DNA from 3 places in the Paenibacillus sp. JNUCC 34 genome. Region 2 is predicted to be linked to each of the others. Evidence: riboswitches for the same ligand, from Rfam matches in the RefSeq annotation. Region 2 holds a riboswitch; each other region holds the start of a gene.
What was found. A riboswitch is a leader RNA that binds a small molecule or an ion and turns the genes downstream of it on or off. The one in region 2 is predicted to bind ZMP and ZTP.
Positions count from the first base shown of each region.

Region 1: another riboswitch for ZMP and ZTP. It lies ahead of AC2TF5_RS10920 (bifunctional 5,10-methylenetetrahydrofolate dehydrogenase/5,10-methenyltetrahydrofolate cyclohydrolase); the one in region 2 lies ahead of rpiB (ribose 5-phosphate isomerase B).
Region 3: another riboswitch for ZMP and ZTP. It lies ahead of purT (phosphoribosylglycinamide formyltransferase 2); the one in region 2 lies ahead of rpiB (ribose 5-phosphate isomerase B).

Region 1 is NZ_CM177770.1:2,301,593-2,312,305, reverse strand. Features, by position in the region: gene AC2TF5_RS10950 (Na(+)/H(+) antiporter subunit F1) at 1-8, opposite strand, end outside; gene AC2TF5_RS10945 (Na+/H+ antiporter subunit E) at 8-484, opposite strand; gene AC2TF5_RS10940 (Na+/H+ antiporter subunit D) at 490-1,971, opposite strand; gene AC2TF5_RS10935 (Na(+)/H(+) antiporter subunit C) at 1,964-2,302, opposite strand; gene AC2TF5_RS10930 (Na+/H+ antiporter subunit A) at 2,305-5,163, opposite strand; gene AC2TF5_RS10925 (hypothetical protein) at 5,692-5,967, opposite strand; gene AC2TF5_RS10920 (bifunctional 5,10-methylenetetrahydrofolate dehydrogenase/5,10-methenyltetrahydrofolate cyclohydrolase) at 5,997-6,845, opposite strand; ZMP/ZTP riboswitch at 6,916-6,993, opposite strand; gene AC2TF5_RS10915 (hypothetical protein) at 7,052-7,231, opposite strand; gene AC2TF5_RS10910 (MmcQ/YjbR family DNA-binding protein) at 7,364-7,726, opposite strand; gene AC2TF5_RS10905 (Cof-type HAD-IIB family hydrolase) at 7,794-8,594, opposite strand; gene AC2TF5_RS10900 (S9 family peptidase) at 8,829-10,713, shown strand, end outside.
Region 2 is NZ_CM177770.1:431,822-442,534, reverse strand. Features, by position in the region: gene upp (uracil phosphoribosyltransferase) at 1-601, opposite strand, end outside; gene glyA (serine hydroxymethyltransferase) at 1,093-2,343, opposite strand; gene AC2TF5_RS01955 (TIGR01440 family protein) at 2,403-2,990, opposite strand; gene rpiB (ribose 5-phosphate isomerase B) at 3,121-3,576, opposite strand; ZMP/ZTP riboswitch at 3,718-3,799, opposite strand; gene AC2TF5_RS01945 (low molecular weight protein arginine phosphatase) at 3,920-4,498, opposite strand; gene AC2TF5_RS01940 (manganese efflux pump MntP) at 4,537-5,097, opposite strand; gene AC2TF5_RS01935 (L-threonylcarbamoyladenylate synthase) at 5,310-6,419, opposite strand; gene AC2TF5_RS01930 (hypothetical protein) at 6,561-6,725, opposite strand; gene spoIIR (stage II sporulation protein R) at 6,795-7,490, opposite strand; gene AC2TF5_RS01920 (FtsW/RodA/SpoVE family cell cycle protein) at 7,916-9,100, opposite strand; gene prmC (peptide chain release factor N(5)-glutamine methyltransferase) at 9,200-10,075, opposite strand; gene prfA (peptide chain release factor 1) at 10,080-10,713, opposite strand, start outside.
Region 3 is NZ_CM177770.1:2,391,058-2,401,770, reverse strand. Features, by position in the region: gene AC2TF5_RS11390 (Ger(x)C family spore germination protein) at 1-316, shown strand, start outside; gene AC2TF5_RS11385 (DUF5701 family protein) at 519-1,145, opposite strand; gene AC2TF5_RS11380 (MerR family DNA-binding transcriptional regulator) at 1,350-2,060, shown strand; gene AC2TF5_RS11375 (purple acid phosphatase family protein) at 2,173-3,312, opposite strand; gene AC2TF5_RS11370 (histidine phosphatase family protein) at 3,438-4,019, opposite strand; gene AC2TF5_RS11365 (dihydrofolate reductase family protein) at 4,171-4,719, opposite strand; gene purT (phosphoribosylglycinamide formyltransferase 2) at 4,801-5,961, opposite strand; ZMP/ZTP riboswitch at 6,082-6,162, opposite strand; gene trxA (thioredoxin) at 6,222-6,533, opposite strand; gene AC2TF5_RS11350 (NADPH-dependent FMN reductase) at 6,563-7,117, opposite strand; gene AC2TF5_RS11345 (MerR family transcriptional regulator) at 7,110-7,505, opposite strand; gene AC2TF5_RS11340 (YebC/PmpR family DNA-binding transcriptional regulator) at 7,701-8,420, opposite strand; gene AC2TF5_RS11335 (hypothetical protein) at 8,579-9,637, shown strand; gene infC (translation initiation factor IF-3) at 9,826-10,299, shown strand; gene AC2TF5_RS11325 (MarR family winged helix-turn-helix transcriptional regulator) at 10,388-10,713, shown strand, end outside.

The DNA of each region.
Region 1 (10,713 bases), 1.9 Mb from region 2:
TTAAGCATTACTTAGTCACCTCCAAAATTGCTTTTTCAAAGGTATCCTTGATCTGTTGAACAACATCGCCCTTATCCTCTATATCCATGGCGTGAATGTATAACGTCCGTTTGTCATGGGACACTTCCATGGTCAGCGTGCCAGGGGTCAGACAAATAAGGCAAGATAACACGGTGATCTCCCAATCACTTTCCAGCTCCGTCTCATATGCAAAAATACCCGGGCGAATATCCAGTCTCGGTCTAATAACTTGACCAAGTACGGTAAAACTCGACTTAAACAGCTCTTTCAGAAACAGCAAGAGCAGTGCAATAATCGCCCATAACTTCCGTAAATAAAATCCACGTGGCCAGAATCGGTTTAAAAGTCCAATGAGGATGGCACCGATCAGATATCCAAGGATGAATCGCTGGGGAGACCAGTCCGAATAAAGAAACATCCAGACGAAGGCGATGATTAGATTTAATACAATTTGAAGGCCCATCTCCACTACTCCTTTAACACGGCTTCAATGTATATCGACGGATTGGTTAGAACCTCAGCCGCCTGTCCGGCGAAGGAATAAATCCATTCCGAACCGACCCCAAGTCCAATAACCAATACTAATAGACCGATTGCAGATACATAAGCCGAACCATGCCATTTTTTCTTGTCCCGAACAGGCAGCATGTGATCTTCCCGCCAGAATGCTCCTATAAATACACGCATTAAGGAGTACAACACAATCAGGCTCGAAGCTACCGCAACCGCCGTCAGCAGGAACTCACCTTCACTCAGACCGCCGCGAACCATCAGTACTTTACCTGGAAAACCGCTAAGGGGTGGAATCCCAACCAGAGCCAAGGCTAGAATGAAAAACATCCATCCTAGAAGCGGGTAACGTTTAATTAATCCGCCCATCTCGTTCAGCTTGTTCGTACCAGCAGCGGAGATGATCATTCCTCCCAGAATGAACATCAGCGCTTTTGCAATCATGTCATGAATGAGATAAAGCACCGCGCCATCAAGCGAATCCTTCGTTGCTACAGCCAAACCGAAAGCGATAAATCCGACACTGATGACCACATTATAGTTAAGAATCCGATGAATATCCTTGTACGCCACAGCTCCAAGCCCACCCAGAATCATTGTAGCCATTGCCATCCAAGCAATGATATTGTGCGTGAAGCCTTGGTCGTGATAAAAGATGAGCGTAAACGTACGGATGATCGCATACAACCCTACTTTTGTCAGCAGTGCACCGAATAACGCAGTTACAGCTGCGGGAGGAACACTATAGGACCCCGGCAGCCAGAAGAACAGGAACAGCCCTGCTTTCAATGAGAATACAATCAAAAACATGATGGCGATCACACTCAGTAAGCCGCCTTGTCCTGCTTCTGCTACACGAACGGATAAATGGGCCATATTCAGTGTACCGACCACACCGTAAAGATTAGCCATGGCAGCAACAAACAGCGCAGACGAAATGATGTTGATCAAAATGTATTTTAGCGTCTCTCTAAGCTGTCGTTTGGTACCTCCCAGAACGATCAGCGCATAGGAAGATATAAGCATGACTTCAAAGCAGACAAACAAATTAAACAGATCACCGGTCAGAAATGAACCGATAACACCCGCTAATAGAAATTGAAAAAACGGATAGAAGTAATACTTCTCTCTCTGCTCGCCAATCGTGTAAAAAGCGTATAAGAGACATCCTGCCGCCACAATTAGTGTTGTCAGCACAAGCAGTACCGCAAACATATCCGCCACGAACACGATGCCATATGGCGGCAACCAGCCACCCATATATAACGTCTGAATCCCCTTCTCCTGAACCTGATCCATAATGAGCACAACCGATACCCCATTAAGGAAGACACTGACCAGACTTATCCATCGCTGCACCTTTACTCTTTTAGAAAGGAAAATGAGGATAACTGCTGTGAGCAATGGAATCAGGAGCGGAAGAACGATCAAATTATTCATCCTCTTCCCCCCTCAATTCTTCCATATCGTCAGTCCCGAGCCGCTGATACGCTTTATAAGCAAGTACGAAAAAGAACGACGTCACGCCGAAGCTGATAACAATGGACGTCAAAATAAGCGCCTGTGGGAGCGGATCAACATACGATTCCGCCTGTTCCCCTAACAGCGGTGCTGCACCTGTCTTAAGCTTAGCCGTTGTCAGCAGCAGCAAGTTAACCCCATGTGAAATTAGAGAAGTTCCCAAAATGATGCGAAGCAGGCTTTTGGAGAGAATCAAGTACACCCCAACAGCAAACAAAACACCGATCGCAAGTGACATATATAATTCCATGGCTAGTTGTCCCTCCCAATTGAATAAATGATCGTCATGGTGACCCCTACAACAGCCAAATATACACCCGTATCGAACAGCAGAGCGGTAGCAAGCTCAGTATCTCCCAGCAGCGGCAGTTCAAAATGGCCGAAAGCATGACTGAGGAACGGCATGTCAAACAGGAAGGATCCCATGCCTGTAAAATACGCGAAAAGAAGGCCTATAGCCGTGACCGTTCTGAAGTTTACCGGGATCATTTTCTGGCTTACATTCATACCAAACGCCATCGAAAGTAGCACTAACGCTGAGGAAGTCATTAATCCCCCGACGAAGCCTCCACCTGTGCTATTGTGTCCGGCAAGGAATAAATAAAGCGCAAACGTCAAGATGATAAAGATGACCACTTTCGAGATCGTTTTCAGTATTACGTCGTTGCTTTTCGGTAAGAGGATATCCAATCTCATCTCCCGTTGCCCGAGAATAGCATCACCCGGATCGATCTTGATCATGGCATAGATACCCAAAGCTGCAATACATAGCACCGTGATTTCTAGCATCGTATCAAATCCACGGAAATCTACTAGAATGACGTTGACAACATTTTTACCTCCGGCTGACGTATAGCTTTCTTTCAAGAAGAAGTCTGAAATAGGCTCAAACATTCTGTCACTGGTTGCTCCTAAAGCAATGAGTGTTATCACAACACCTACACCGATCGAGATTAGCGCATTGGTCCATTTGAATCTCAGAGGAACATGCTCCTTCTTGAGTTTCGGCAGATGATAGAAGCACAGCAGGAACAGCATGACGGAGACAGTCTCCACAACCATCTGTGTAAGAGCCAAATCCGGCGCCCGAAACAATACAAAGAACAATGTGACCATATAACCTGACATACCTGTCAAAATGATAGCAACTAGACGTGAGCGGACAAATGGAAGCGCCAAAACTGATATCATAAGCACGATAATGACGATCGATTCGTAAAACGATATCGGAGCGTATTGTGAAATATTAATCTTGATCCCATCCGAATACACCATGGCGTATCCTAAAAGTAAGATCATGAACCCAAAAATATAAATCATGTAGTGCCGAATAGACCCGGTCATATAGCTGCTTGTCAGCTTTCTCCCGCCCTGTTCAAGAGAAGTTAATCCACGGTCGTAAAGCTGGTTGAACGTAACACGGTTGAATAATGGGCGATTAAGCACACGAAGTTTCCCATAAAGCTTGTACAGAATCGTACCCAGTACGATAATGCCTATCGTCATAAAAATCTCGGTTGTCCAGCCGTGCCAGAAGTCGATCTTCACCATAAATTTTTCACCCGGTGCGAGCATATCTGGCATAATGGCAGCCATCGCCGGTTCAATAAGTGAGTAGGACAACAGGTTTGGGAACAAACCGAATACAACGGCAAGTGATGCCAAAATCACTGGCGGTATCAGCATTCCAAGCGGCGCCTCATGCGGCTTCTTATCCAACTTGGCCGGCTGCAGTTTGCCTGTGAAAGTCTTGAACACCAAAATCATGCTGTACAGGAATGTGAATACGCTCGCGATCCAAGCCACAACAGGAATGAGTACGCCCCAAGTCTGTACATTCCAGAAATCCATTTCCGTTGCATGGAGAACGGCCGTAAAGAACATTTCTTTACTCAAAAATCCGTTGAACGGCGGTAACCCGGCCATAGAGAAAGCTCCAATGGCAGCTACCGTAAAGGTGATTGGCATCAGTGCCATCAGACCACCAAGCTTCCGGATATCACGCGTTCCAGTTTCGTGGTCGACAATACCAACCACCATAAACAGCGCACCCTTAAACGTAGCATGGTTTATCAAGTGAAAAATAGCGGCTGTCGTTGCTTTCGTGTAAATCAGAGATTCGGGACTCCCGGAATAAAAAGCGGCAGCCGAGCCAAGCCCGAGCAAACTCATAATCAGACCGAGTTGGCTTATCGTTGAAAACGCAAGTAGTGCCTTTAGATCCGTCTGTTTAATGGCCCGGATGGATCCGTATATCAACGTAGTAAGACCGACAGCTGTAACCAGCCAGAACCATTCCGCCTGCCCGGCAAACACCGGACTAAAGCGAGCAACCAAATAAAGCCCTGCTTTAACCATTGTTGCCGAGTGAAGATAGGCGCTGACTGGAGTCGGTGCTTCCATCGCGTCCGGCAGCCAAATATGAAACGGAAATTGAGCCGATTTCGTAAAGGCGCCAAGCAAAATCAAAATCATGGCGGGGATAAATAAGGTATGGTCTGTTATTTCAGGGACCTGACCAATGATCTCCCTTACACTCATGCTTCCGGACATTATGGAAAGCATAAGGAAACCGGTAAACATGGCAAGACCACCGAATACCGTAATGAGCATCGATTTCAGAGCTCCGTATCTTGACCGTTCCCGGGAATACCAGAAAGCAATCAGCAGAAAGGATGAAACGCTCGTCAACTCCCAAAAGCCGTAAAGAACCATCACATTATCGGACAAAACGACACCAAGCATCGCACCCTTGAACAGAAGCAGGTATACATAAAACCGATGAACCGCTTCCTTGTTCTTATCCATATAAAAGACGGAATATAGGATGACAAGTAAACCGATTCCGGTAATCAACAGGGTGAACAAAAGACTGAGCCCATCAAGGTATACCGAAAAATTGATGCCCAAGGAAGGTATCCACGGTAAGCTTGAGAGCACTCCCTCACCTTCCTGTACAGAAGGAATTCTGTTTAGGAAATAAACAAATAAGATGACCGGTACAGGAAGGACAAACCATCCTGTGTGAATACGTTTCGTAAACTTGTAAATAAGAGGTACCAGAACGGCAAAAATAATAGGTGCCATAATGGCGGCATGAAGCAGCGACAAGTTGATTCCTCCTTAACCCAAATATGTTAGTCGTTCCTCAGTATTACCAATCCAAAATTCGTAAGACCAAAAAAACGCAAAAAGAGCCTGCTGTTGGCAGGCTCCTCCGGTTATTTCCATATGTAGTTATTAATTCAAAAGTAAACACGTCTCAAACTGTGAATCAGTATAGCCTATGAATAACGCTTTGTCAAAGGTATTGTGAATGAAAACACATAAAATGGGCATCACTCATAAGTGAGGAGTGATTAGAATGATCGTCCGAAAGATTATAGTATGCTGTGTTTTATTCGCTTTTCTTGTGTTGGGTGCCGCTATGCTGAACAGGCATGTCAGCCAGGTGTACTACCCTGAACCCAAGTATGCACCACACAGTCCCAAGTATAATATAAACACAATCAACGCAAAGGAAACGGATGTAGGAGCCCAATTCTTTGGCCCACGTGAATACATCCGGATAATTCAACGTCCGACTGACTAATTTTCTCCGAACACAACACATAAATAAAGCCAGATGGCCTTCATTGTTTATAAACTTTTAAAAGCTTCAATAAAACCTGATGGGTCTTCCTTAACGGTGTACGAATAAACTCCAAGCTTTGTATGCAGGTATAAAAATCCCCCTGCCTCCCCCATCTGACGGTAAGACAGATCAAACACATCAGCAATGGGAAATTCACGATAATGGGTTACGATCTTATCGCGATACAAATATAACGTTCGGTTATCCTCATATGTCATTTGTTCCGTACTTCCAACTTCCCTTTGAATCTTATAATAGGGCTGTACAGCTAACCACTCCATATTCGCCCTCCTTATAAATATACTCAAACTTATGAATTCAACGTTCTTTCAGCGGCATCAACCGTATGTTTTAGCAGTGTTGCAATCGTAACAGGTCCTACTCCGCCTGGAACAGGAGTAATCGCACTCGCATGCGGGAAGCAAGCTTCATAATCGCAATCTCCTATATTTCCTTCGTTATAACCGGCATCCATAATAACAGCACCCGGTTTAATCCAATCTCCCTGTATGAAGTTTGGTTTTCCGACCGCTGCCACCACGATATCACCTTGTGACACCAGTTGATCCAAGTTTTGCGTTCTGGAATGGCAAATCGTTACCGTTGCATTCCGGTTTAAAAGCATCATAGATACCGGTTTACCGAGGATCGGACTTCTTCCAACGACAACCGCATGCTTTCCTTCAATCGGAATGTGGTAAGCATCCATAATTGCCATAATCGCTGCAGGTGTGCAGGATGGGAAAAGGGCCTGGCCAAACGCATTTTGAGCAAAACCGAGCATCGTTACACCGTCTACGTCTTTTTCAATCGAAATAGCTTCAAACGCAGCCCGCTCATCAATGTGATGCGGTACAGGATGCTGCAGCAAAATCCCATGTACAGAAGGGTCGTTATTCAGCTCTTTTATTACATTAATTAACTGTTCAGTAGAAGTCATCTGATCCAATACCACACGTTTAGAGTCAATCCCCAGCCTCTTGCATGCATTTCCCTTCATACGGACATACGTCTCTGAAGCAGGGTCATCTCCGACGAGGACCGTCGCCAGGCAAGGTGTTGTCCCTTCTTGAACCAACCTTTCCACACGTACTTTCAATACTTCTTTTATGCTGTTCGCCACTTGATTGCCATCCAAAATCAACGTTTCCTTGCTCATGTGATCAGCCCTTTCGACAATTTATGTTTTTAGAAACACAAAGAGGTAAGGAGATCCTATGGAATCTCCTTACCTCTGCCCAGGCGTACGGCTGTTATCTATGTGCTCCCTCATGGTATTCCATGTTACGCCAGTTACACATAGTGACTTTTTCTTAATATATCACGTTTTGGTGAGGGGCGCACCTTTAATTGCAGATGAAATTATTAATCTTTTTTTCGCTTGCCGAGCCGGTCCATGACTTCCAGCGCCGCTACAAATAAAACGAATAAAATGAACAAAGGAACAGATCTTCCATAGTCAATCAGTCCGAACTGAGGCGCAACCGCTGCGGTAATTCCAACGATAACAATACCCAGCACAGAAAATTTCCAACCTTTAAGCATAATGAATGACTCCTCGCTTCTTCACTTCCTGATTCGTCCATTATACTATGCGCACGGATAAAAATTACATATCTCTTTTGAACCTATGCCCGAGCCGATCAACGCATGACGTCAAACATGCGATACTCTAATTCATACCGCTTCACAAATAGAATCACGCATAGATTTCGGAAGACTTTTAAATACCAGCTCGTAGGAGTGATCAATCATATCCTGTAAATCTGAAATCGTTAAGGAGCCGTCACAGATGACCGTATTCCAATGTTTCTTGTTCAGATGATAGCCAGGCTGAACGGCAGCATGCTGTTCCCGAAGATTCTCAGCGATTACCGGATCACACTTTAATGCTATATGGGTAAACCCGTTCTCTTCAGATTTGGAGATCAGCGCAAACATTTTACCCCCGACCTTTATGACGAGCGGAGATGGACCGAACGGGTAGTCTTCTACAGCTCCTTTTTGGGTTAGACAGTATGTTATTAGATGGCTATGCACGAGATTTCTCTCCTTCATCCTTCATTTTACCTAAATATAACATGTACAAAGGACGTAGGAAATAGAGCTACAATACAGCTCTATCAACGGATAGTAAACCGAGCTGTCGAAGTCCATGCATGATGCCATCCTGATCCACATCGCTTGTTACATATCTGGCTATTTTCTTGACCACTGGGTCAGCGTTTCCCATTGCTACACCATGGCCAACAAACTGCAGCATTTCCAGATCGTTCAGATTGTCTCCAAAAGCAATAACCTCTTCCCGCTTATAATAACCGAGATGCTGAATAAACTTCTCAATTCCAACTGCTTTGGAGCCCCCGGTCGGAATCACGTCAACGGCCACTTCATCCCACCGCACAAGTCGGAGCAGATCATTATATTCCACGAGATATGCTGACTCTTCTTCTTCAGTACAAAAGAGAGCCGCCTGATAAATATGTCTGCCCAAATAGTAATCGGGATCACATCCCGGTACAGGTATTTTATGCGGGGCATAACTAGCTTCAACGCGCTTATGGTAAGTCATATTCATTTTCGTATTTTCTTCACTGGTGTAAATGATAGGTTGATCCAAGCTTATAGCATATTCATTAAGTGAATGAAGAACCTCAGGCGGGATCGGATTGCTGTAAACTACGTTTCCTTTATAAACAACATACTGACCGTTTAAACTGACATAAGAATCGATGCCTAGCTCTTCCCGCAGCTCCTTGAACAGAAACGGTGGGCGTCCTGTCGCAATTGCAACCTCGTGTCCGTTTGTTTTTAATTCATGAATCGCTTCCTTTGTTGACAAGGGCACCTTTTTATCATGGTCCAATAGAGTCCCGTCTATATCAAAAAAAACTAGTTTTTTGTCCATATTTATTTCCTCCTCATATTTCTGTCACCTATGAAGCATAATTCATGAAAAGCATTTCAGGTCAAGGAAACACATTAGACATTTTTTTCTGAATACCTCATAATTAACCAGCTGCTAATTAATCAGCTGGTTTTTTCTATACTTATGGATGGATTTTTGTTCTTTTCTCTGGGATAATGTGGGATAGTAATTATTTTAATTTATCCACACATATCTGATTAGGGGGATTTTAGCATGAGTGAAAAACGTGTCATTACCGCCGAAGACCTGCACCGTATGCACTGGGTGAATGATCCGGTCGTCTCTCAACAGAGCGGCGCGATAGCGTACGTCTCAAAAACAGTCAGCGATAAACATGACGGTTATCGCTCCCATATTCGCCTGATGGATGCAGACGGAAGCCGTGATATTCCTTTTACGGCGGGAGAACAAGATGCTGCTCCAGCTTGGTCACCGAACGGTTCCCATATCGCTTTTCTTCGAAAACATGAAGACGCACGACAAGTATGGATCATTCCCGCTGATGGCGGCGAAGCTCGCGTAATCACGAATGTTGAGCATGGAGTCAGCGCATTTAAATGGTCTCCAGATGGAGAATCTTTACTGCTCAAAGCTGAAACAGCTGATGGGGAAGAACTGGAACTTGAAAACGAAAAAGCTGATCAGCCTAAAATGCCTGAGGAAAAAACGATAGATCGCATTAAATTTAAAGCCGATGGCGGTGGGTTGTGGAACGGCCGTAGAAGTCATCTTTTCCTGTGGGACCTCTCAACGGAGCATTGCACTCAACTTACTTCCGGAACTTTTGATGTATCTTCCTTTGCCTGGTCAACGGATGGACAAGATATTGCCTATACTGCTAAAATTTCATCCGATGATTATCAGAATCCTGATTTAAGGCTTACGAGTGATTTGTTTATCGTAGATCGTGAAGGCAAGTCGACTAGACAAATGACGGACGGAAAATTATCGATTGATTCCATAACATATACACCGGATGGAAATTCCATTCTCATGCTGGCAGATAACTTGTCCCATGGATTTGCTACTCTGACCAGAATCTATCTGATACCTACACACGGCGGATCATATCGCGCACTATACGATGATATTGATGTTCAGCTCGGTCACAGCTGTGTCAGCGATATGCGTTCTGGAGCCGGAACAGCACCTTTGTTCAGCCAAGATGGGCGGTATGTCTATGTACAGCTCAGCCGTAATGGCGGTGTTCATATTGGACGCTTTGCATTGGATGGTTCGGAACATCATGTGGAGGTCAGCGGGGATCGTGAGATTTACCAGTTTGCACTAACACATGACGAGAACATCGTATTTGCAGCCGCAGATCCTTTGCAGCCAGGTGATTTGTTTACATACAACCGAACCAACAGTGAAGAGAACCGCTTGACCCGCTGCAATGAAGAGTTATGGGCAGAGCTTGAGCTCAGCGAACCGGAAGTGTTCACGTTTGAAACTTCAGACGGCTGGCCGATTCAGGGATGGATGATGAAGCCTGCAAATTTCAAAGAAGGCTCTAAGGTTCCGGCCATTTTGGAAATTCACGGTGGTCCTCAAGTAATGTACGGCCATACCTTTATGCATGAATTCCAGCTGCTAGCTGCTGCAGGTTATGCTGTGTTCTACACGAATCCCCGAGGTGGTCATGGCTACGGACAGGTTCATGTGAATACGGTCCGCGGTGATTACGGCGGAAGAGACTATCAGGATCTCATGGAAGCAGTGGATTATGTACTGAAGACATACACTTATGTAGATGAAACACGCCTCGGTGTAACGGGCGGCAGCTACGGAGGCTTCATGACTAACTGGATTGTTGGACATACGGACCGCTTTAAAGCAGCCGTTACTCAGCGCTCCATATCGAACTGGATATCTTTTTACGGGGTAAGTGATATTGGATATTACTTCACGGAAGATCAAATTTGGGGCAACCCTTGGGATGATCTAGAGAAGCTCTGGAAGCATTCCCCTATCGCTTATGTAAAAGATATTCACACACCTCTGCTCATCCTTCATGGCGAGCAGGATCTGCGCTGCCCGATTGAGCAAGGTGAACAATTGTTTGTGGCGTTAAAACGACTGGGCAAGGAAACTCAAT
Region 2 (10,713 bases):
CATCACCTAGTCCAGGAATGATATAGCCATGATCATCCAGACCCTTGTCCAAAGCAGCTACATAGATATCAACATCGGGATGCGCCTCTTGTACAGCTTTAACACCTTCAGGTGCAGCCACCAGGTTCATCATCTTGATCTGCGTGCAGCCACGTTTCTTCAGGACGTCGATTGCCGCGATAGCGGACCCTCCCGTTGCGAGCATCGGATCAATGACGATCAACTCCCGCTCTGTTACATCCGTTGGAAGTTTCGTGTAGTACTCCACCGGCTGCAAAGTCTCAGGATCGCGGAACAGGCCTACATGACCTACCTTAGCCGCAGGCAGCAGTTTAACAACACCATCAAGCATACCCAGACCGGCACGCAAAATCGGAATCAGACCCAGCATACGGCCGGAAATAACCTTTCCTTCGGTCTCAGCTACCGGAGTTTGTACGGAAATCGATTCCAGCGGAATACTGCGGGTTATCTCATAAGCCATCAGTGTGGCTACTTCGTCAACCAGCTCGCGAAAATCCTTCGTGTTGGTCCGCATATCGCGGATAAATGTCAGTTTGTGTTGAATCAATGGGTGATCACAAATCACCAATTTTCCCATGTCATGTCCCTCCGGTTGGTTACGATATGTTGAAATATAAGAAAGCACAAAATGGATTTTTATACTTTTTTATATTTCTCGCAGAAACGTCATCGCCCTTTGGAAAAGGACAACGGAATCGTTTCTGCTTGTTCAATATGGGCGTAAAATCTAGTGAGCTCCATAAATCTTGTCTATTATATCACTCCGTGAGATGATTTTACACCTGTATCCGTCATGTTTCTTACCTGCGTAAAAGTCCGGCGGAACAAGTGTAAACGGCTTCACCGTTCTTATCGGTGAAGCTCACGTTTCGCGGAGAAATATAGGCCAAGTATACATATAAAAATGCATACTTTCCTATATTTAAAAAAAACCTGGCATTATACTATCGTTTCCATTCTGTTCAAAAAGATGCCAAATCGCGCTGACAGAACCAAAAGCCCCGCCTTCTACGAAGACGGGGCCTGAAGAGCACCTTACAATACCTCACCTAACCAAGTTCGCATTAATTAGTATTTTAATTCCGGATAAAGCGGATATTGATCTGTCAATTCAGCCACCATACGTCCAGCTTTAGTGAGTGTTTCCTCATCCTTCGGCTGACGGAGGGTCATAGCAATAACTTTACCGATCGTAACCATAGCTTCCTCATCCATGCCACGGGAAGTCACAGCTGGAGTACCGATCCGGATACCGCTTGTTACAAACGGACTTGTAGGGTCAAATGGAATCGCGTTCTTGTTCACGGTAATACCGATAGAATCCAGCACTTTCTCGGCGTCTTTACCGGAAATGTCCAAATTACGGGTATCTACCAGCATCAGGTGGTTATCAGTTCCGCCGGATACGATGTTAAGTCCTTCAGAAATCAGTGTGTCCGCAAGTACTTTGGCGTTCTTCACCACTTTTTCAGCATGCTCCTTGAAGGATGGGTCCAACGCTTCACCTAGCGCAACTGCCTTGGATGCAATGACGTGCATAAGCGGTCCGCCTTGGGTGCCCGGGAATACCGCTTTGTCGATAGCTGCAGCCCATGGCTGCTTGCACAGAATCAAGCCGCCACGCGGTCCGCGCAGTGTTTTGTGAGTTGTTGTGGTAACGAAGTGTGCGTAAGGTACAGGGTTCGGATGCAATCCTGTAGCAACAAGCCCTGCAATATGAGCCATATCAACCATGAACAAGGCACCTACATCGTTGGCGATGGAAGCTAGTGCTTCAAAATCAATAATTCGCGGATAAGCGCTTGCGCCGGCAACAATCATACGTGGACGATGTTTGAAGGCTGCTTTGCGCACTTCGTTATAATCAATAAGGAAGGTATCTTCCTGCACACCATATGCTACAAAGTTATATAGAAGGCCGGATGCATTGACAGGACTGCCGTGCGTCAAGTGCCCACCGTGTGCCAGGTTCATACCAAGTACTGTATCGCCCGGTTTCAGTGCAGCCAGATAAACAGCCATGTTCGCCTGTGCACCAGAGTGAGGCTGAACGTTGGCATGCTCTGCACCGAACAGCTGCTTCGCACGATCACGTGCCAGATCCTCAACAATATCAACGCGTTCGCAGCCGCCATAGTAGCGCTTACCTGGATAGCCTTCTGCATATTTATTCGTCAGCACGGATCCCATTGCTTCCATAACCGCTTCACTTACAATGTTCTCCGAAGCGATAAGTTCAATGTTGCTGCGTTGGCGCTTCAGTTCCAAATCCATCGCTTCCAGTACTGCCGGGTCACTCTTGCGCAAATGTTCCATCATATTCGTATCCTCCCTAAATTAAAAAATAATATATGGTTAATCATCAATCACAACTACATCTAATTACATGCCACCCTATCATTCTCCTGCTCCATCCGATATACAGCCCGTTCTCCACCGATCAACTTAGGTCTCGTCATTGCCGCTGTCACACGAGCCTTCCCGATGTACCGGATACTCGGCCGAAATGGCACCGCAACACGGCGCAGATGCATTCCGATCATCGTCTCACCGATATCGATACCCGCATGAGCGGAGATGCTCTCAGCCAGACACGGATCATGGAAGCTCCGGTAAGCAGCAGACGCCATAGATCCGCCCGCTTTAGGAACGGGCACTGCAGCTACTTCCGTCAGTCCCAATCGCTCGAGTAGTTCCCGCTCTACAACAAGTGCACGGTTCAGGTGTTCGCAGCACTGGTAAGCCGTATCGAAACCGAACTCAGCCTGTACCTCTGCGATTCCGTCCAGCACCTGCTGCGCAGTCTCCAGCACACCGCCGGTACCGATCCGGCGGCCGGTGATTTCACTTGTACTGGTCCCGACGACCAGCACCTTACCTGCCCTGAGGCCTGCAGCCTCAGCCAATTCTCGCATGATCATTACCGTTTGTTCTCTCAAGCCATGATCAACCGGGTAATCTGTCATGTGTTTCAGCCCTCCTTGGATACGATAGTCTGAAAGCCAACTGCCTGATGTCTTAGTTACTTAGTTACTTAGTGACTTAGTGACTTAGTGACTTAGTGACTTTAGTAACGTCCATCCTTACAGTACGAACTTATCCCTTCAGATAGCGTTCCTCAATGGCCTTGATTTTGTTCACCCTTCCAACATGCCGCTCACCCTGACTGAAATCTGTCGTCAGCCAAGCTGTAACGATTTCTGCTGCAAGGCCGGGGCCCACCACTCGTTCGCCAAGGGCCAGCACGTTGCTGTCATTGTGCTCGCGGGTAGCTTTTGCCGAAAATACATCATGTGTCAGCGCACAGCGAATTCCTGGAACCTTGTTCGCCGCAATGCTCATGCCGATTCCCGTTCCGCAGATCAGAATTCCACGGTCAGCTTCTCCGGATACGACTTTTTCACATACCGGAAGCGCAAAGTCAGGATAATCCACCGAATCGGAACATCCACAGCCCAAGTCTTCCACCTCATGCCCGAGATTCCGAATGACCTCTGTGATCTCCTCTTTCAAACGAATACCTGCATGATCCGTGCCCAATGCAATTTTCATATGAAAAACCCCCTCGTATGTTTCATCTTTTGTATCGGCATTTACAAAATGCTCGTAATAACAACTCGTTTCATTATAACCCAAATTGTTAGCAAAAGACGAAAAAAAGAGCAGTCCGCGCACGTGTAACGTGCACCAATTGCTCTTTGCCCAGGCGACCGGCCGTATGTTCCGGTGCTCCATCGTGGTTTCATCCACTTCGTCGCCAGTTACACCGGAATCCGTGTTTTTCCCCTTCATCTTAAAACATACGGAAAAGAAAAGCAACGGATATTTATTCATAACTATGATCGATTAATAACTTCAACTATAACGACAACTGAACACCCGCAAATCACGTTGCTTACTCTCTCTCCAGCTTGTCCAGCAATCGGAACAGCGCTGAACGGATTTCTGCCGCTGTCGCCTCATACTCTTCCAGCGAACCTCCGAACGGATCGGAAATATCAAAACTCGGAATACGCTGCCGTAGCTCGATCAACCTCACCTTGTCTTGCTCCTGAAGCTCAACGCCTAGGGATCTCATCATCTCCATGGATGCCAGCAGACTGTCCTGCTCCTGCAGATCCGTCAGTACCTGCGCATCATTCTCGACGTATTCTTTTAGCGTATGAACCTTGTCTGCCGCATAAGGAAACTGACGAATCGCATACTGCTTATGGGATAACGTCAATGTCAGAATCAGATCTGCCCACTCGACAAGATCTATGCTCAGCGGCTTGGAAGACATGCCGTCCTTGATCTGCTGATCGCGGAGTACTGTTTCAGCATGACGCGAGATTGGCATTCCTTCTGCAGCCGAAACACCTGCGGAACGAACTTCAAGCGGAATCCCTCTCCCCTTAGCGAGCTTGCGCAGCATACCTTCGGCCATAGGACTGCGACAGGTGTTGCCGGTGCAGACGAACAATATGTTTTTCACGGTCTCCACCTCCCCGAAAGTTTACTGCCGTCATTGTATCAAAATATAAACATCAAACCAAATACCAACAAAATGACACCGCCGGTCATTTCTCCATATTCACCGAGCCTGCTGCCCGCCTTCCGACCGAGCATCAATCCGAGAATCGACATTAAGCCTCCGACCACGCCGAAAGACGTTACGATGATCGCCGTATCATTCACGAACATGCCAAGCGAAACCCCTACCGAAAAAGAGTCGATACTGACACTAAGCGAATACAGTAGCATTCCGAGCAGCGTGGTATGATTCACCGGCCGACCTTCCTCTTTATGAAAAGAGTTCCAAATCATATGTCCCCCCAGCAACAGGAGAAGGCCTCCTGCGGCAAGCCCCGTAACATGTCCGAGCAAAGCGCCGATATAACGGCCGGCGAACAGCCCAAGCAGCGGCATCAACATGTGGAAAAAAGCAATCATCAAACTAACATTCAGGACATATTTCAGCCGGATGCCTCTCATTCCAACACCGATACCGAGTGAAAATGCATCCAAACCGAGCGCCACGGCCATAATCAGGATCGTCGCGAGCTGTCCTGACTGGACAGACGTTTCGAACATGCCTATTTCCCCCAAGTCCTTATGGTCTTGTACACCATATGCGGACAAGGGGGGATTGATGCCTAAAACCCTTGTGGGCGGGTTCATGCCAGTGCCTCGAAAGATTAAAAGCGGCTACCTTAGCTTAGCAAGTTACTATGAACGTCTGAAGCTTGGGTGGCAGGGCGTCACCCCTCTCTCCAGCTTCAACATAGCAACTGTGCCGCGCTCTCCTAATCGACTGTCGGCTCATCACCCGACGCATGTATAATGTGATGACCCGCCGCCTTCAGCAGCCGGTTCATCACCGCTGCGCCAAGACCTTTATCCGGGCAGGATTCTGCCAGGATAAAGGTCGCGCCTTCTTCATCGAATTGGCGCAGCCCGGCGTAAAGCCGGTGTGCCGCTTCCTCCGGTGCGGCCAGGCTGCCGAGCGAGACGGCGACGTCCGCGCGGTAGCTACCGATGTGCTCGTCGAACGACAGCACACCGGTCGTCTCCCCGCGCGCTCCGGCGGCGTCAAGCTCGGTCTGGATCTTGGCGGACACGGCATCGGCCGTCCGCCCCTGGACGATGCACAGCGCACCCTTGGGTGCGTAGTGCGTGTACTTCATGCCCGGCGAGCGTGGCGCCGGGCTGTCTGCGCTCCCGGCGCGCGCAAGCGCCGGGTCGCGCTGCACGCTTGCCGTGAGCGCGGCAAGCTGCTCTTCCGTGACGCCGCCGGGGCGCAGCACCGTCACGGTACCGTCCTGGCCGGCCTGGACGACCGTCGACTCGACACCGACCCCCGCGGGGCCGCCGTCGAGAATGCCGTCGATGGCACCAGCCAGATCCTCAAACACATGGCCAGCCAGCGTAGGGCTTGGCCGGCCTGAGCGGTTGGCGCTTGGCGCAGCAACCGGACAGCCTGCGGCGCTGATCAATGCCAGCGCCACCCTGTGATCCGGCATGCGGACCGCAACCGTATCCAGTCCAGCCGTCACGCGCGGAGATACCGCGCCGGGCTTCACCGGCAGGACCAGTGTTAACGGTCCCGGCCAAAAAGCCTCCATCAACCGCCGCTCCGTATCATTCACTCCCAGCACGAGCCCGTCCAACTGAGACGTATCAGAAATATGCACAATAAGCGGATTATCGGAAGGGCGCCCTTTTGCAGCAAAAATCTGTTCCACCGCAGCTGTATTTCTGGCATCCGCACCTAGACCGTATACCGTTTCCGTTGGAAAAGCTACAGTCCCCCCGGCCGCAAGTACAGCACCAGCCTCATTTAGCGCTAAGGCGTCCTCTGATCCCGGAGTCCATAAGGAAAATTCCGCCTGCTCTCGATCTGATCCTGCAGTCAGTGGTTGTCCGGCAACAGAAGCTGCTGCTCCGGCTTCATGATTGACGCACACCTTCCACAATTCCGTAACCTTACCCCCGGCGTGAAAGTCCTGTCCCAGATTCCCGTTCTCTTTTCGTTCCATTGTTATCCCAAGCTTTCTTTATAATAGATCACCCAGCTCGGCAGCATGCTCAAACACCAAACCAGAATGGATTGCCGTCACCATTTGTCCAAAAGAAAAAGCGCTTGTATCCTCCAGCCCCGGCAGCCTCATGACGGCCCCTTCGCTAAAGAGAAAGCACTCTTCTGCTTGAAATTGTATCATATTTCGCTACCAATGACGATGAAGAATTGACCAGCAGCCTTGCAGCTATCTTGGTGCCAATCCATTGACTTAGAACAACCCGACAATCCAATCCCACAAACCGATGAAGAAGTCGAATAAGAAAAACCGCACCTCAGGCTCACTTGAAGCAGCATTTCCCCGTTCCTCCGAAGCATCGTTGTCACCGGCTTGCACTGAAGCCGTTCTTACTTCGTTGTCTACGGGCTGGGCAGCCGCATCGCCACTGCCTGCATCAATGAAGCAAAGCGGCGGGAAAAGCACACACCACCAGTTCTGGCCTTTGCCTTCACCCAGTGTAATCCGGACGGCTTCATATTCCCCCGCAGGATACACAGTTCCACCGTAAAGCTTTGTCGGGAACGGCACGGTTCCCAGATTCACATCATAGGCATAAGTGATTCCACGCTTGGATAGCTCTTCCCCAACCAACCGCTCAATTTCTGGCAGATGACTCCGTGTTAACTCTCTTGCTTCCTCCAGGCTTTGCGGATTGTCCAATTCTAAAACCCATCTCTGCATTTGAGCTACAACAGCATCACGAATTTCACGCTTGACGAGCTGATCAGACGGATTGTCCGAGTTAGCCAAAATACGAAGCCGGATCGATTCTTCCGGAATCGGGCCTCCCGCAACTGCCGCGTCAATCCGTTGTCCTTCCCAAGCCATCACAACCATAAACAATATGGATAAGAGCATGATCATTTGTTTTACAATAATACGGAGTGTCTCGCTATTCTTTCTCATTATGCTAGCCGCCTCTCCTGATAATCTATGATGTCTATCAGTATGTCCGGCTGAGAGAGAGCCTAAACGTGCAATCTAGCACTTTTATTAAAAAGATAGAGTAGAAGAGGTTGTTCAAAGAGTCCGCTTTTGATCACGAAGTGAATCAGGGAGTGGGCTCGGCATCGAATCTTGAATTCAGCCGGCCCTTCCGGTGCTCACGTACCCAAAACGTACGCTCCGCTCCTCACTCCCTAGCTTCTTCCAACCTTCTTGGTGCTGAAAACCGACCTTTTTGAACACGCACTAGATACAAAAAAAGCCCCGTAGGGCTTAATGATTAAGTACTAGGTGTACAGTAATCCAAATATTTTTAATTTTACTGACCAACGAATTAGAATATCCCGCATTTAAGTTTTGAGTAGATAACTATCCTTGTGAACGCCCTAGCTTTGCTTGGCAACTGTCCGGTACGTGCTCGGCTCCGGCAGATCTTCTTCAATCTCCCGTCCATGCAGCTTCACACTCATTGCCACACCCATACTGGCCATACTGATGACGAGCGACGTTCCCCCAAAACTGATAAACGGCAGCGTAATTCCCGTCAGCGGCATAAGACCAATAAACATACCGATGTTCTCAAAGATCTGGTACAAGAACATCGATACAATGCCGACGATCAAAAATGGACCCGCACGTTCCCGACACTCCAGTGAGATCAGAATCATCCGGTGAATCAAAACAAAATATAAAAGCAGCAGCACAGAAGAGCCGATAAATCCGTATTCCTCCGCGATTTGCACAAAGATGGAATCTGAATACGTGTAAGGCACGCGGCCCGACTGCACCGATGTTCCCTCCATAAAGCCTTTTCCGCCCATGCCGCCGGATGCTATAGCCAGCTTGGCATTATGGGTATGCCAACTTGCCTTGGCTGTAGCCTTCTCCGGTACCAGCCAAGGATCTATCCGCTCCATCCAGTGGGCGCGTGAACCCGTGCCGAGGGACTCCTTAATCTCATCGTGATAATGAACATAGGCCATAGCACCACCTATAGCTATGCCGCCTACCAGAACCAGCCCGATCAAAGCATGAAATAATTTGACGTTACCAATCCACAGCAATCCGACCAAAATAATGACATAACTGAGCGCATTCCCGAGGTCGTTTATCCCCATAACGAGCACGAATGGAATGAACGCAAGCAGGCCAACCGGGATCACATCTCGGATAAAAGACAGTTGGGGCTTGTTTTTGCGAATTAGTGCGTACGTGAGAATAATAATTAAAACAAGCTTGAACATCTCGGCCGGCTGCAAGCTGGCGAAACCAAGCGAGATCCAGCCCTGCGAACCGTTTATGGTTGCCCCGAAAAACATGACAAACAGCAGCAGCGCTATACCACCAAAATAAATATACCAAGCATATTTCATTAGAAGACGATAATCCAGTATGCTCATTCCAAAAAAGGCAATAAAGCCTACTATATAATATAGGATCATCTTAATATGGGAGCCCTCAAATTTCGGATCTCCCATGGTAACACTGTATATCGACGTAATACTAATAATCATCAACATGACCAATACAGCCACTATAACGAAATCAATCTTTTTAATCTTTTGAAGCATCTTCGGTCCCCCTGTGCCGGAGCTTCATGCTCCCCTGCGCCCTGAAGGCAATTTAACAATCATACTTACTATTGTAAGAAAAAAAGGGCCGAATGACAATTACAGCGAAATTCCCAATACATGTCTATTAATGCCGGCAAGGTCCGGGACCGTAATGATACGGTTCCAATGCCCTGTCGAACGCAGCAGGTCTGCCACATCTTTTGCCTGGCCCATGCCAAGCTCAAAGGCAATGATACGCGGCGCTGATGCCAATAGAGGCAACTGCTCCATCATGATCCGGTAAGGATTTAAACCATCCTCACCGCCGTCAAGTGCGGTGCGCGGCTCGTGATCCCGAACCTCCGGCTGCAGCTCTTCAATATCCTCCGCCGGAATATACGGTGGGTTGGACACCACAATATCAGGCGCAAGACCAGCGAACGGCTCCAACAGATTCCCTTGTCGAAATTCCACAGTCGCACCTAGTCGCTTCGCATTACGCTGGGCCACCTGAAGTGCTTCCGGAGAAATATCACTAGCGAGTACCTGCCACATAGGCGATTTCAGCGCCAGGCTTACACCAATGGCGCCACTCCCGGTACCGATATCCAAAACTGTAAGCCTGGATGCTGTGTCGGCATGCTTCAGCACGGCTTCCACCAACAGCTCTGTTTCCGGACGCGGAATGAGTACGGCCGATGTCACCTCAAAAGGAAGACCATAAAACTCCTGCTCCCCGATAATATACTGTGCAGGCACACCATCTCCCTTCCGGTTAATGGCCTCTTCCCATGCCGTGCGCCGATCCTCCGGGAAGGTCTCCGGTAGCGCCATATAGTAGGCTGTACCGGTCAATCCAAGCACAAACTCCAGCAGCAACTGGGCATTACGCTGCGGCTCCAGTACGCCGCAGTTTTCTAAAAAAGAAGAAGCCTCTATATAGGCTTCTCTTATGCTGCGCTCCGGCGTCGATACGAATAATTTCCGCTCCAAAGCGTTATTCTCCTCTATCCATCATTTCTGCTTGCTCCGCAAGGGTCAAGGCTGAAACGATTTCCTCAATTTCTCCGTTCATCACCTGATCCAGCTTGTGCAAAGTCAAGCCGATCCGGTGATCCGTCACACGGCTTTGCGGGAAGTTGTACGTACGGATCCGCTCACTGCGATCGCCAGTACCTACCTTGCTCTTACGCTCGCCGGAATATTTTGCTTCTTCTTCCTGACGCATCATATCATAGATACGGGTACGAAGTACCTGCAGCGCCTTATCTTTGTTGGAGTTCTGTGACTTTCCGTCCTGACATGTCGCAACGATACCTGTTGGAACGTGCGTGACACGTACCGCAGATTTCGTCGTGTTAACGGATTGTCCGCCTGCACCGCTGGAACAGAATGTATCCACACGAATATCTTTATCATGGATTTCGATATCCACTTCTTCAGCTTCCGGCATAACCGCAACTGTCGAAGTAGACGTATGAATGCGGCCGCCCGATTCCGTTGTCGGAATACGTTGTACCCGGTGTGCTCCACTTTCAAACTTCATTTTGCTGTAAGCACCGCGGCCGTTGATCAAGAAAATAACTTCCTTAAATCCGCCGAGATCATTCGAGTTGACGTCCATTAACTCA
Region 3 (10,713 bases), 2.0 Mb from region 2:
CAAGGATGGGGACATTCATGTGAATTTGAATTTGAAACTCCAAGCCATCGTTGAAGAGTTTACGGAGGAGAAAGCGCTTAATGAAAAAAAGCTAAAAAGTGTTAATCAAAGGCTCTCTGAAATGCTGACGGAAGAGGCAGAAGAAGTCATACGAGAACTCCAAAAGGCGAATTGCGATATTTTCGGCGTAGGGAGAAAAGTGATTGCCTATCATAATAACGTATGGAAAACGAAAAACTGGGATAAAGATTACCAAAAAGTACAATTCCATACGAAAGTAGATGTTGAAATCGTTGATACAGGCATTATTTTTTAGAAAACGAAAAATATTCCATCAGGAGGCGGGAACATGAAAAAATCAGCAGCACTAGCGCTAAAAAGCACAGTCTTGTCGATAGAGCGAGATATCGATCCCACCATATAAAGCGGTAAAATTTGTGGAGTCTCACAAAGAAGGCTAAACAGAAAAGGACTGTTCACCATGATGAGCAGTCCTTTTAATGTCAATCCGTTTCGTTCTACATTCCAACTCTTGAACGGCATGATGCTGAGCCCAACCATGTATGTGGATTGCCCGCCCAACACCAGCCAAGCTTCGGTTTTCCGGCACTAATCCATAAGGCGGTTACCCTGCGGTCTCCACAGCGAGAGCCAAGCAGTGAGAAGCCATTATTTTTCATTAATAGATCAGGGTAATGCGTTATAACAGCTATCCCCTCTTCCAGGGTAAGTGGTGATCGGTTATTTTTAGCAATAGTCTTAAGTGCTTCGTTAGGTGTGACGTTACGAGTTTCTTTACCTGTATCTATATCCATGGCCAGGTATGCTATTCCTTTGGGGAGGAGCTCTATCCCCTCAATAGGCTTAAACCTCTGAATGTCTTCAGCATCCATAACGCTAAATCCCTTTTCTTTTTTTCGCTCTACGAGTTGCATCGCTTTCTCTCCATCCACCCACTCGCTTTTGATAACGATAACATAAGGAATATAACCTTCTCGATCTTCCTCACTCTTCTCAAACTCTATTGTTTTTGTTTTTAGAGGCTGAAGCAGACTCCTGAATTCATCCTCATTTAACCCTGCAATCGCAGGATAGCCTTTTTGAATCAAATTCTCTACTTGTCGGTTAAATTCGTTAGTGATCATTTGTCGTACCCTCTCTTTCGCTGGACAAGCTTTGGAAAGCTCTTCACCATTAGAGCAATTATTCTTACTCTTTTATCGTACTACATTCAAGCTAATACTAAACTAATATAATTTCTGCATTGTTTCTGCTAGACTTGTTTTAAATAACTTTATAAATGTACTTTAATCTTATTCAGCTTGAGTGTTAAATATTGAGGTGAACCCATGAATATAAGACCGATTGATATTGCAACAAAACTTAATATAAGTACTAGTGCCTTAAGAAATTATGAAAAACAGGGAATTGTTCCCCCTACAAAGCGTTCAGCAAGCGGTTATCGGATCTATACAGAGGAACATGTCGCATATTTTGAATGCATTCTAGCTATGGCCCCAGGTTTTGGGATGGAAGTAACTAAAGACGTTCTACGTAAAATTCAATCTGAGGAAGTGGATGCTGCACTCCGGTTGGTTAACCAAGTTCAGGCGAACCTGTATCGTGATACAATTCTGGCTGAAGAAACGATTCAAGTCTTGGAGTCGTGTGACCTCTATTTTCTGGATTCAGATGGAAGCAAAGAATGGATGACCATCGGTGAGGTTTCTGCTGCAACGAACATCCCAAGTTCAACAATCCGATACTGGGAAAAGATCGGGCTTATCACTTCTTCACGAGATTCACGAAATAGGTACCGAATCTTTAATCAATCTCAAATTCGTAAAATCATCCTGCTTCGTACCTTGCGGCCAGCCGTCTATTCATATGACTTAGTAGGGCTTAAACAAGCAATCGGGGCAATGGATCATCACGATCTGGAACATGCGAAAAAAATCGCTCAAGATTCACTAGCGTACCTGAACAACATTAACCAAGAACAACTTCGTGGCGGGTACTTTTTATACCTTTTATGCCAATTGTTGGATTTAATAGATTAATACCAGATTTAGTCGACACTAGAAAAAGGTAACATTACACAATAATGAGCGTACAAACAATTTGCCTGTACGCTCATTCGATCTTGCAATTTTAAAATACAAGCATCACAGCTTAGAAAAATACTTTTTTGCCATCCACGTCTTTCTTCACATGCCACTTATCAAAGAGTCGCCCCTCTTCATCAATAGCCCTCACTTCCAAGTTATCGGATGTTGCAACCACCTGAAGAAAATGAGGTACCGCCAAGGATTGCGCTGTGTGCCACTCTCTTTTCGGCAGCAACCATTTCGGCATGGATCCGGCACCACCCGCAACAATATAGACAATACCATGGTCAAAATCAACTTTTTCTTCACGAAGAGGATGACTCCGTTCATAAACAATCGTGTGTGAATTGAAGACGATATCCACTCCATATTGCTCTAATACAGGACAAAGCTGTCGCAAATCTTCCACCTGATACCCTCCGGATATATACGGCGGGTAATGAAAATAAACGACTTTCCACTTGGCAGTGGAGGATTGTAAATCGTTGATCAGAAATTCATACTGCTCGTTACCTGGACCGATTTCTTCTATGCTGTTAGGATAATGGTCCGGTTTGATAAAGTCAGTACTATCTAAGCAAGTAAAGTGAACATCTCCGTAGTCAAATGAATAGTAGTTTTTAGGCTCTTCAAATGCGAAGAAATCATAGTACCAAGAACCATTATTTTCATGGTTACCGAGACAACTATAGAACGGTGTAGTTGTCAGAAATTCGCGGCCGGGGCCAAAAAAATATGTATACCAGTCATCATAATTACTTCCGTCATTCACGATATCACCTATGAACAACGTAAAGTCGGGACGATATTTTTGCATTTGGCTGAAAATATTTCTGTTTATCATTCCATCCGTCTGATCGAATCCACTGTACCCACCAGTCTCACTTGTTACCGTAAATGAAAACGGCACGCCTTTAGATATGGCTGTCTTAAAAGGATGTGGTCCTGACTCAACATTAGTTTGTCCGTTACCTGAATCTATTTGGTAAAAATAAACCGTTCCCGCTTCAAGGCCGCTCACTGTGAGCTGGTGAATTTTTGAATGCCCCTCATTAGAGACGGTTGTGATCACTTGCTCCGGTTTTTTGTAATTACCTTGATATCCGCTATGGATTCTCTCCGCTAATAGAACATCTACTCTGGACGATGCCGGTTCAGATGTTTCCCACATGATCGTCATGGAGTCCACCGTTGGCCATTGCAAATAGGGTCCCTTAATGATTGTGAACACTGTTCCTCACTCACTTCCGCTTGGAGTTTTTCGTACCGCGCGTAGTGTTACACGATGACGATCGACCGATTTAAAACGTTTACATATTTAACTTTACTTTATTCAGGACTCCACAACCGCTGAACATGGCTCAACTGATTATCTTCAAATTCCAACTTATAAATATCCGGTTTGCTTGTCCCCTTCCAAAATTCAAAACCGTAATTAGAATCGAAATAATTCATTATGATTGTCATTATATTTCCATGGGTGCCAAGTGCGATTTTCTTCCCTTTATGTTCCGAGAGCAGTTGCATAATGATCGGTATAGCTCGATCCTGCGCCTGCCTCGTTGTCTCCCCTTCAGGCATGCAATAATCTATATCGATAAAAGATTGTTCAATTCCTATTAACAGCTCCTCATCGGATACAACTTCATTCAAAGTACCAATTGGTCTTTCAATAAGCTCGTTATACAAAATGATCTCTTTCTGTAGCAGTTCAGCAAGTGGAGCTACTGTTTCTCTTGCCCTGTTATACGAACTGGAGACGATCACATCAATTCCTTCATCTCTTAACAGCTCTGCTACTCTTTTAGCATCAGATTGTCCCTGATCGTTCAAGCTTGCGCCTCCCAAGCGCTCTAGTTCCAAAGAAAATGGAGCAATTCCATGACGAACAAAATACAGATATGTTTTCATTGTTCACCCATCCCCAAATTTTTTAAGTAATAATAACTTAATATACTTGTTAGTTGAACAGGTTGTAAAGACGTTAAAAAGAGCCGTGCAGGTGTCGGATATTGCAACACTTACACGACTCTAATTCAAACAATACATTTCGTTTGGCTTGTCACTCTTTGACAGGATGATAGGTGAGAACAACGACCCCCGAACTAAATGTCTGCGTCTCGGACAGTTTCAGTACCTTTTTATCCAATCCCTCTCCAAAAAGACGTTGTCCACTTCCCAATACAACCGGGAAAACCATGATCCGATATTCATCGATGAGGTCAAGCCGGATCAGGCTTTGAACAAGCTGGCAGCTGCCGAATACCAATATATCCTTGCCTGGCTGCTGCTTTAACTTATGAATCTCTTCACCGATATCCCCACTGATTATGGTTGAATTGTTCCATTCTGCCTTATCCAGTGTTGATGAGACTACATACTTGGCATAACCGTTCATCATCTCACCGTATTCCCCGGTTTGCTCGACCATATTTGGCCATGCCGCCGCAAACCCATCATACGTTACACGCCCCAGCAATAAAGAGTCACTATCTTTCAGTTCATTGAACTTGAACTTCTCCTGTTCTTCGCTATTAAACGGGAACGTCCATTGCGGATCTTCCATGACACCGTCAAGAGAAACGAACTCCGATACAACAACTTTTCTCATGATTATCTCCTTTAGCTACTTAAGATTTTAGATATTTATAATGTAGCATAAAGAAGTACTTTTTCAAAAAAACACTTTTAATTATGATTCTACAATAGCAAGCTCATCGAGTGCCAATCTTGCCTGGTTCCGTGCCGTTTCAACCGAGTCGGACGTTGATAAAGCGACTGCCATTCTCCGACCCGGCTTTGTAACCGGTTTGCCAAATACACGAACCTGCGTGCTCAGGACGGACAACGCCTTCTCAAGACCGGTAATACGATAGTGTTCGAGTTCAAGGTTTGCTTTTAATGGACGGCTGGCTCCCGGTGTCATAAGTACAATTTCAGGAATTGGATAACCGAGGATTGCACGAACGTGTAGTGCAAATTCAGAAAGATTTTGTGTAACTAATGTCACGAGTCCAGTATCATGCGGACGGGGAGAAACTTCGCTGAAATAGACTTTATCCTCCGTTAAAAAGAGCTCAACACCAAACAGACCATATCCGCCTAACTCGTCTGTTATCGTTTTCGCGATATGCTTTGCCTCTTTAATTTGAGTCTCTGTCATATGATGCGGCTGCCAAGACTCAATATAATCCCCGCTTTCTTGAATATGTCCGATTGGTGAGCAGAAGCTTGTTCCGCTTACGGAACGAACCGTGAGCAGCGTAATTTCAGACTCAAAGCGGATGAACTCTTCTATAATAACCCGCCCGTTCTGAACCCTGCCGCCTTCCATTGCCACGTTCCAGCACTGTTCAATGTCCTTCTCTGCACGGCAAACACTTTGTCCTTTTCCTGAAGAACTCATCAGAGGTTTGATAACACAAGGATACCCCATCTCCTTTACCGCTTGAACAAACTGATCATATGTGTCTGCGAATTTATAATCGGCTGTTGGCAGCCCCAGTGTTTCAGATGCAAGACGTCTAATTCCTTCTCGATCCATCGTCAGCTTCGCAGCACGAGCCGTTGGAATGACCCGGTGGCCATCTTCCTCCAGTTTGATAAGCTCTGAAGTTGCTAATGCTTCAATCTCGGGTACAATAAGATCCGGTTTTTCCTGTTCGATAATTTCCCGCAGCCGCTCACCATCCAGCATATCGATCACATAATGACGGTGGGCTACCTGCATAGCAGGTGCATGAGCATAGCGATCAACTGCTACCGTCTCGACTCCCAGACGCTGAGCTTCAATCAAAACTTCCTTTCCCAGTTCTCCCGAACCGAGCAGCATGATTTTCTTAGTTTCCAACATTGGCATATCCCCCACTTTTACCGCTCATAGCGGTAGTTTATTCTTGCGAGATAAGGATGCACTCCGAAGTTTATTCTTTCTTATCTCAAAAATAAAAGAGGCAAGGAGAAAGAAACTCCTTACCTCTGCCCAGGCGTACGGCCGTTGCTATATATGTGCTCCCTCATGGTTCCCCATGCTACGCCAGTTACACATAAGCATTTCATTTGTCACGTAAATCATACTGAAATCTTCGTCTATTTGCAACTTGAAGGGTATTTTTATTGATGAGTTTGGATTTTGCCTAAAATGGTATTTTTCCGCTGCAGGCCCACCAGTTTTTCCACCGGTTGGCCGTTTTTAAATAGAATCAGTGTCGGAAGACCCATCACACCATACTTAGAAGCGAGCTCTGGCTCTTCATCTGCATTCACTTTCCCGACGACTACAGAATCTTGCAGTTCAACGGAAAGCTCTTCCATAATGGGGAGCTGCATTTTACAAGGTCCGCACCAAGGTGCCCAAAAATCAACCAGCGTTATTCCTTTGTCGATGAGCTCTGAAAAATTTTCTTTTGTCATTGTCTCAAGCATTCTGCTATCCCCTTTATTAATAAAGTTGTTTATAACTTGATATTCAAAGCTTTTTCCAGAGCATGAAGCACTGATGTTATTCCCTGTTCCAAATCATTGTCCGTGATGTCTCCCGCTGCATTCATTTTCAAACTTATTTGTGGAATACACATCGTTCCCCCAGAGACTATATGTGCATTCAACATATTCAGAGTCATTAAAAGTGACGCATGAGCATTTTCACCACCTGATGGATGTGGCGAGGCACTCAACACACCAGTCGGTTTGTTATACAACTCACCTGATGACACCGTCCAGTCGATTGCGTTCTTAAGAACGCCTGGTACTCCGCTTGCATATTCCGGTGTGCTAATTAACACGCCATCTACGGACATAAGTTGGTTCCGGAAAGCCATAACGGCTTCCGGTGCATCCTCTCCGTTGATTTCGGGATTGAAATGCGGAAGATCACCTAATCTATCGAAAATCGTGAGGTTAATATGTTTAGGTGCCAATGCCGCAGCTGCTCGTAACAGATTTGTATTAGAAGAACGGTTACGGAGACTTCCGGATATACCTAAAATGTGAATCGTTGGTTCATTCATCGCTGCATCCCACTTTCCAGGAATTGATTTCACTCGCTGGGTGTTCTTCAAGAATCGAGCTTATTCGTTCCTCCAGGTTTGACTTTATACTCTCGAGCTGCTTGATTTGACCATCAATTTCCTTCAGTTTCTGTTGATATACCGGGAGAACCTCTTTACAAAATGCTTCTTTGTTCATCAACACGCAATTCAGAAAGCCGGCAATTTGTTCAGTAGTCAAACCTAATTTCAAGTAAAATTGAATAGTTTGCACTTGTTCAATCATGAATGAGGAATATTCACGATATCCGTTATCATGCCGTTTGGGGGCAAGTAAGCCCTGTTGCTCATAATAACGAAGGGAGCGGATGCTGACTCCGGTTCGATTGGCGAGCTCTCCAATTCTCAAGTGTCATGCCTCCAATTGTAATTGTATGGGTTTAATCAGATTATAAACGATGACACTAATGTCAGGGTCAATACAATCACATCAATTTTTTGCGATTTAATATTCACAAACAAGCACTGTGTCTCTGTGTCTTACAAAAGACACAAAAAAAAGCCGCAAGCATGCGACTTTTTTTCATTCATAGTACACGTAGATTTACTCCTCAGAATCCACATTATGATACACTTGCTGTACATCTTCCAGATCTTCCAGTGCATCAATCAATTTATCGAATTGCGGCACAGAATCTGTAGGAAGTTCAACATAGTTTTGGGCAAGCATCGTTAATTCAGCAACGGTAAAATCAGAGATACCAACGTTTCTGAACGCTTCTTGCACCTCATGGAACTGATCCGGTTCCGCATATACAATGATAGACTCATCTTCTTCAATGATATCGCGAACCTCTACATCAGCTTCCATCAATAACTCAAATACTTCATCCAAGCTCTTGCCTGTAACACCAATAACAGCAGTCGCATCAAACATATACGCAACAGATCCGCTCACACCCATATTTCCGCCATTTTTATTAAATGCGGAACGAACATCAGAAGCTGTACGGTTCACGTTATTCGTCAATGTATCTACGATGATCATGGCTCCGTTCGGTCCAAAACCTTCATACCGAAGCTCCGTATACGTTTCTTCCGCACTGCCTTTAGCTTTATCCAAGGCGCGGTCAATGATAGCTTTAGGTACGTTATATGTTTTTGCTCGCTCAAGTACAACTTTTAAGGCGCGATTAGATTCAGGATCTGGCTCACCTTTTTTTGCTGCTACATAGATTTCAACCCCGAATTTTGCATAAATACGACTTGTATTCGCATCCTTTGAGGCTTTCTTCTCTTTGATATTATTCCATTTACGACCCATGCTGTTCCCGCTTTCTTTATGAATTTTACAACCCTATTATAGCATTATAACCTATGATGAAAAAACTCCCTTACATAAAGAAGTTATGTTATTGAACATTTCTCCAAACAGTCCGATATTTCTTCTGATATTTCGTCATTTAGAGATCCAAAAGGAGGATGATTTACTTGAAAGTCGGAGCTGCACGTAAGGCTGCTATTGAATGGGTCGATCAATACGCTTCTCGAGAAAAAGGCTTCTGCGGGGCTTATTTCAGTGGTTCAACTGTAGGTCAAACAGATGATGAGGAATTGCCCGCATCATCAGATATTGATGTTGTGATAGTGACTAAAGCGGATACTCCCCCCATTAAACTCGGGAAGTTTGATTATAAGGGAACACTCGTGGAGGTTACTTATTTATCTTGGAAGCAACTAGAATCTCCCGAAAAAGTCCTAACTTCCTATCATCTGGCAGGTAGCTTCCGTATGGATAGTATTATCTCCGATCCAACAGGACATCTACGTAAACTTAAGATACAAGTATCGCAGCACTTCTCGGAGTGGGCTTGGGTGTACCGCAGGTGTGGGAACGCACGGGAAAGAATCGAAATCGGGCTGAAGACGATCGATACATCGGCCCCCCTTTTTGACCGGATCACCTCATGGCTATTTCCAACCGGTGTAACCACGCATGTTCTCCTGGTGGCTGCACTTCGTAACCCCACGGTTAGGCTGAGGTACCTTGCTGCTCGTGAGGTGCTAATCAGTTACGGTCATATGGATATTTACCAGGAATTGTTGGAACTGCTAGGCTGTCACCTTATAACACCTCGGCGAATCGAATATCATGTCAGACAACTGGCTCGCACTTTCGACGTTGCAGCAGAAGTGGCCAAGACACCGTTCTTCTTCAGTACTGACATTACAACTTGGGCTCGACCGATTGCCATCGATGGAAGCCTGAGATTAATACAGACTGGCTTCCATCACGAATCAGTTTTCTGGATCGTAGCTACCTTTGCCCGATGTCATAAAATATTGGCAGCTGACGGTTCACCTGAGCTACAGCATGAATTATTACCGGCCTTTCAGGAGATCATTGCAGACCTTGGCATTACCTCTACAGATATCCTGCTTGATCGGGCTGAAAAGGTCATTCATTACTTACCCAGACTCTGGGATATAGCTGAACAGATCATGTCCGTGAACCCTCACATCGTGAATAAGAAATTCTAGCTAACCAAGGGAAAGGTTTTTTATGAATTTTTTGATTTTCGCCTACAAATAAACAAACAAAAATAATATTCGTTTATTAATTTGCATTGAATCACAACACAACCGCTTTTATGGTCAAGAGTTGATCTTACTACCTCCCAGCGGTATGATTAATTCAACAGTTTAGAATGAGAGGCATGTGTGATTATATGATTAAGAACGAAAAGATTAAAGCCGCAGAAGTGGAACTGACAGGGATCCATGGAGAAAATTTAGGAATTATTCCAACTGCAGAGGCGCTTAAGATGGCCCGGAAGTTAAAAGTGGACCTTGTCTGCACTTCCCTGTTCAGTAGTCCTCCGCCTTGCCGTCTGATATCAGCAGGAACGGTTAAGGAGGAACGCCAACAAACTCGCAAAAAAGAGCAGCCCGCTAAGCTCAAAGAAATACGATTAACTCCAAATATTGAAGAACATGATTATGATACGAAGAGAACTCAAGCGGATAAACTTCTTCGTGCCGGTAATTCTGTAGCACTCGTTGTCCGAGTGCAAGGTAAAGAAGGAGCCAAAGCGAAGGTTCTTTTAGAGGAATTGATTCAAGATCTGAAAGAAGTGGGTATTAAAAAAACCGGCATTCAATTGAGCGGTAAACAAGCGATGGTCCAGCTCGATCCAAGATAAGGTTCACGGGATGGATAACTCATATGAGGAGATCGTAAATGGATTTAGCCATGAATCAACAACAAACCAAGGAGCTAAAAGAATGAATATTAACACGAACAATCCTCAAGCGATTGACGTCATTCACGTATTGATTAGAGCAACACATTCTGTTCAGAGAGAATTTATGTCGCAATTATCCGCTCTCAACACACCGTTTCACATATCGGGTCCGCGTTTACAAGTACTTTCTATTGTTTCAGAAGCAGGAAAGATTCGTATGAACGAATTAGCTGCTAAGCTGGGCGTTAAGGCACGCACGGTTACTGATTTTGTTGATGCTCTGGAAAAAGAAAACCTTCTCCTCCGCACCCCCGACCCAACGGATCGACGTGCAACTCTTATCCAGCTAACGGAGCTGGCAGAAAGCAATAT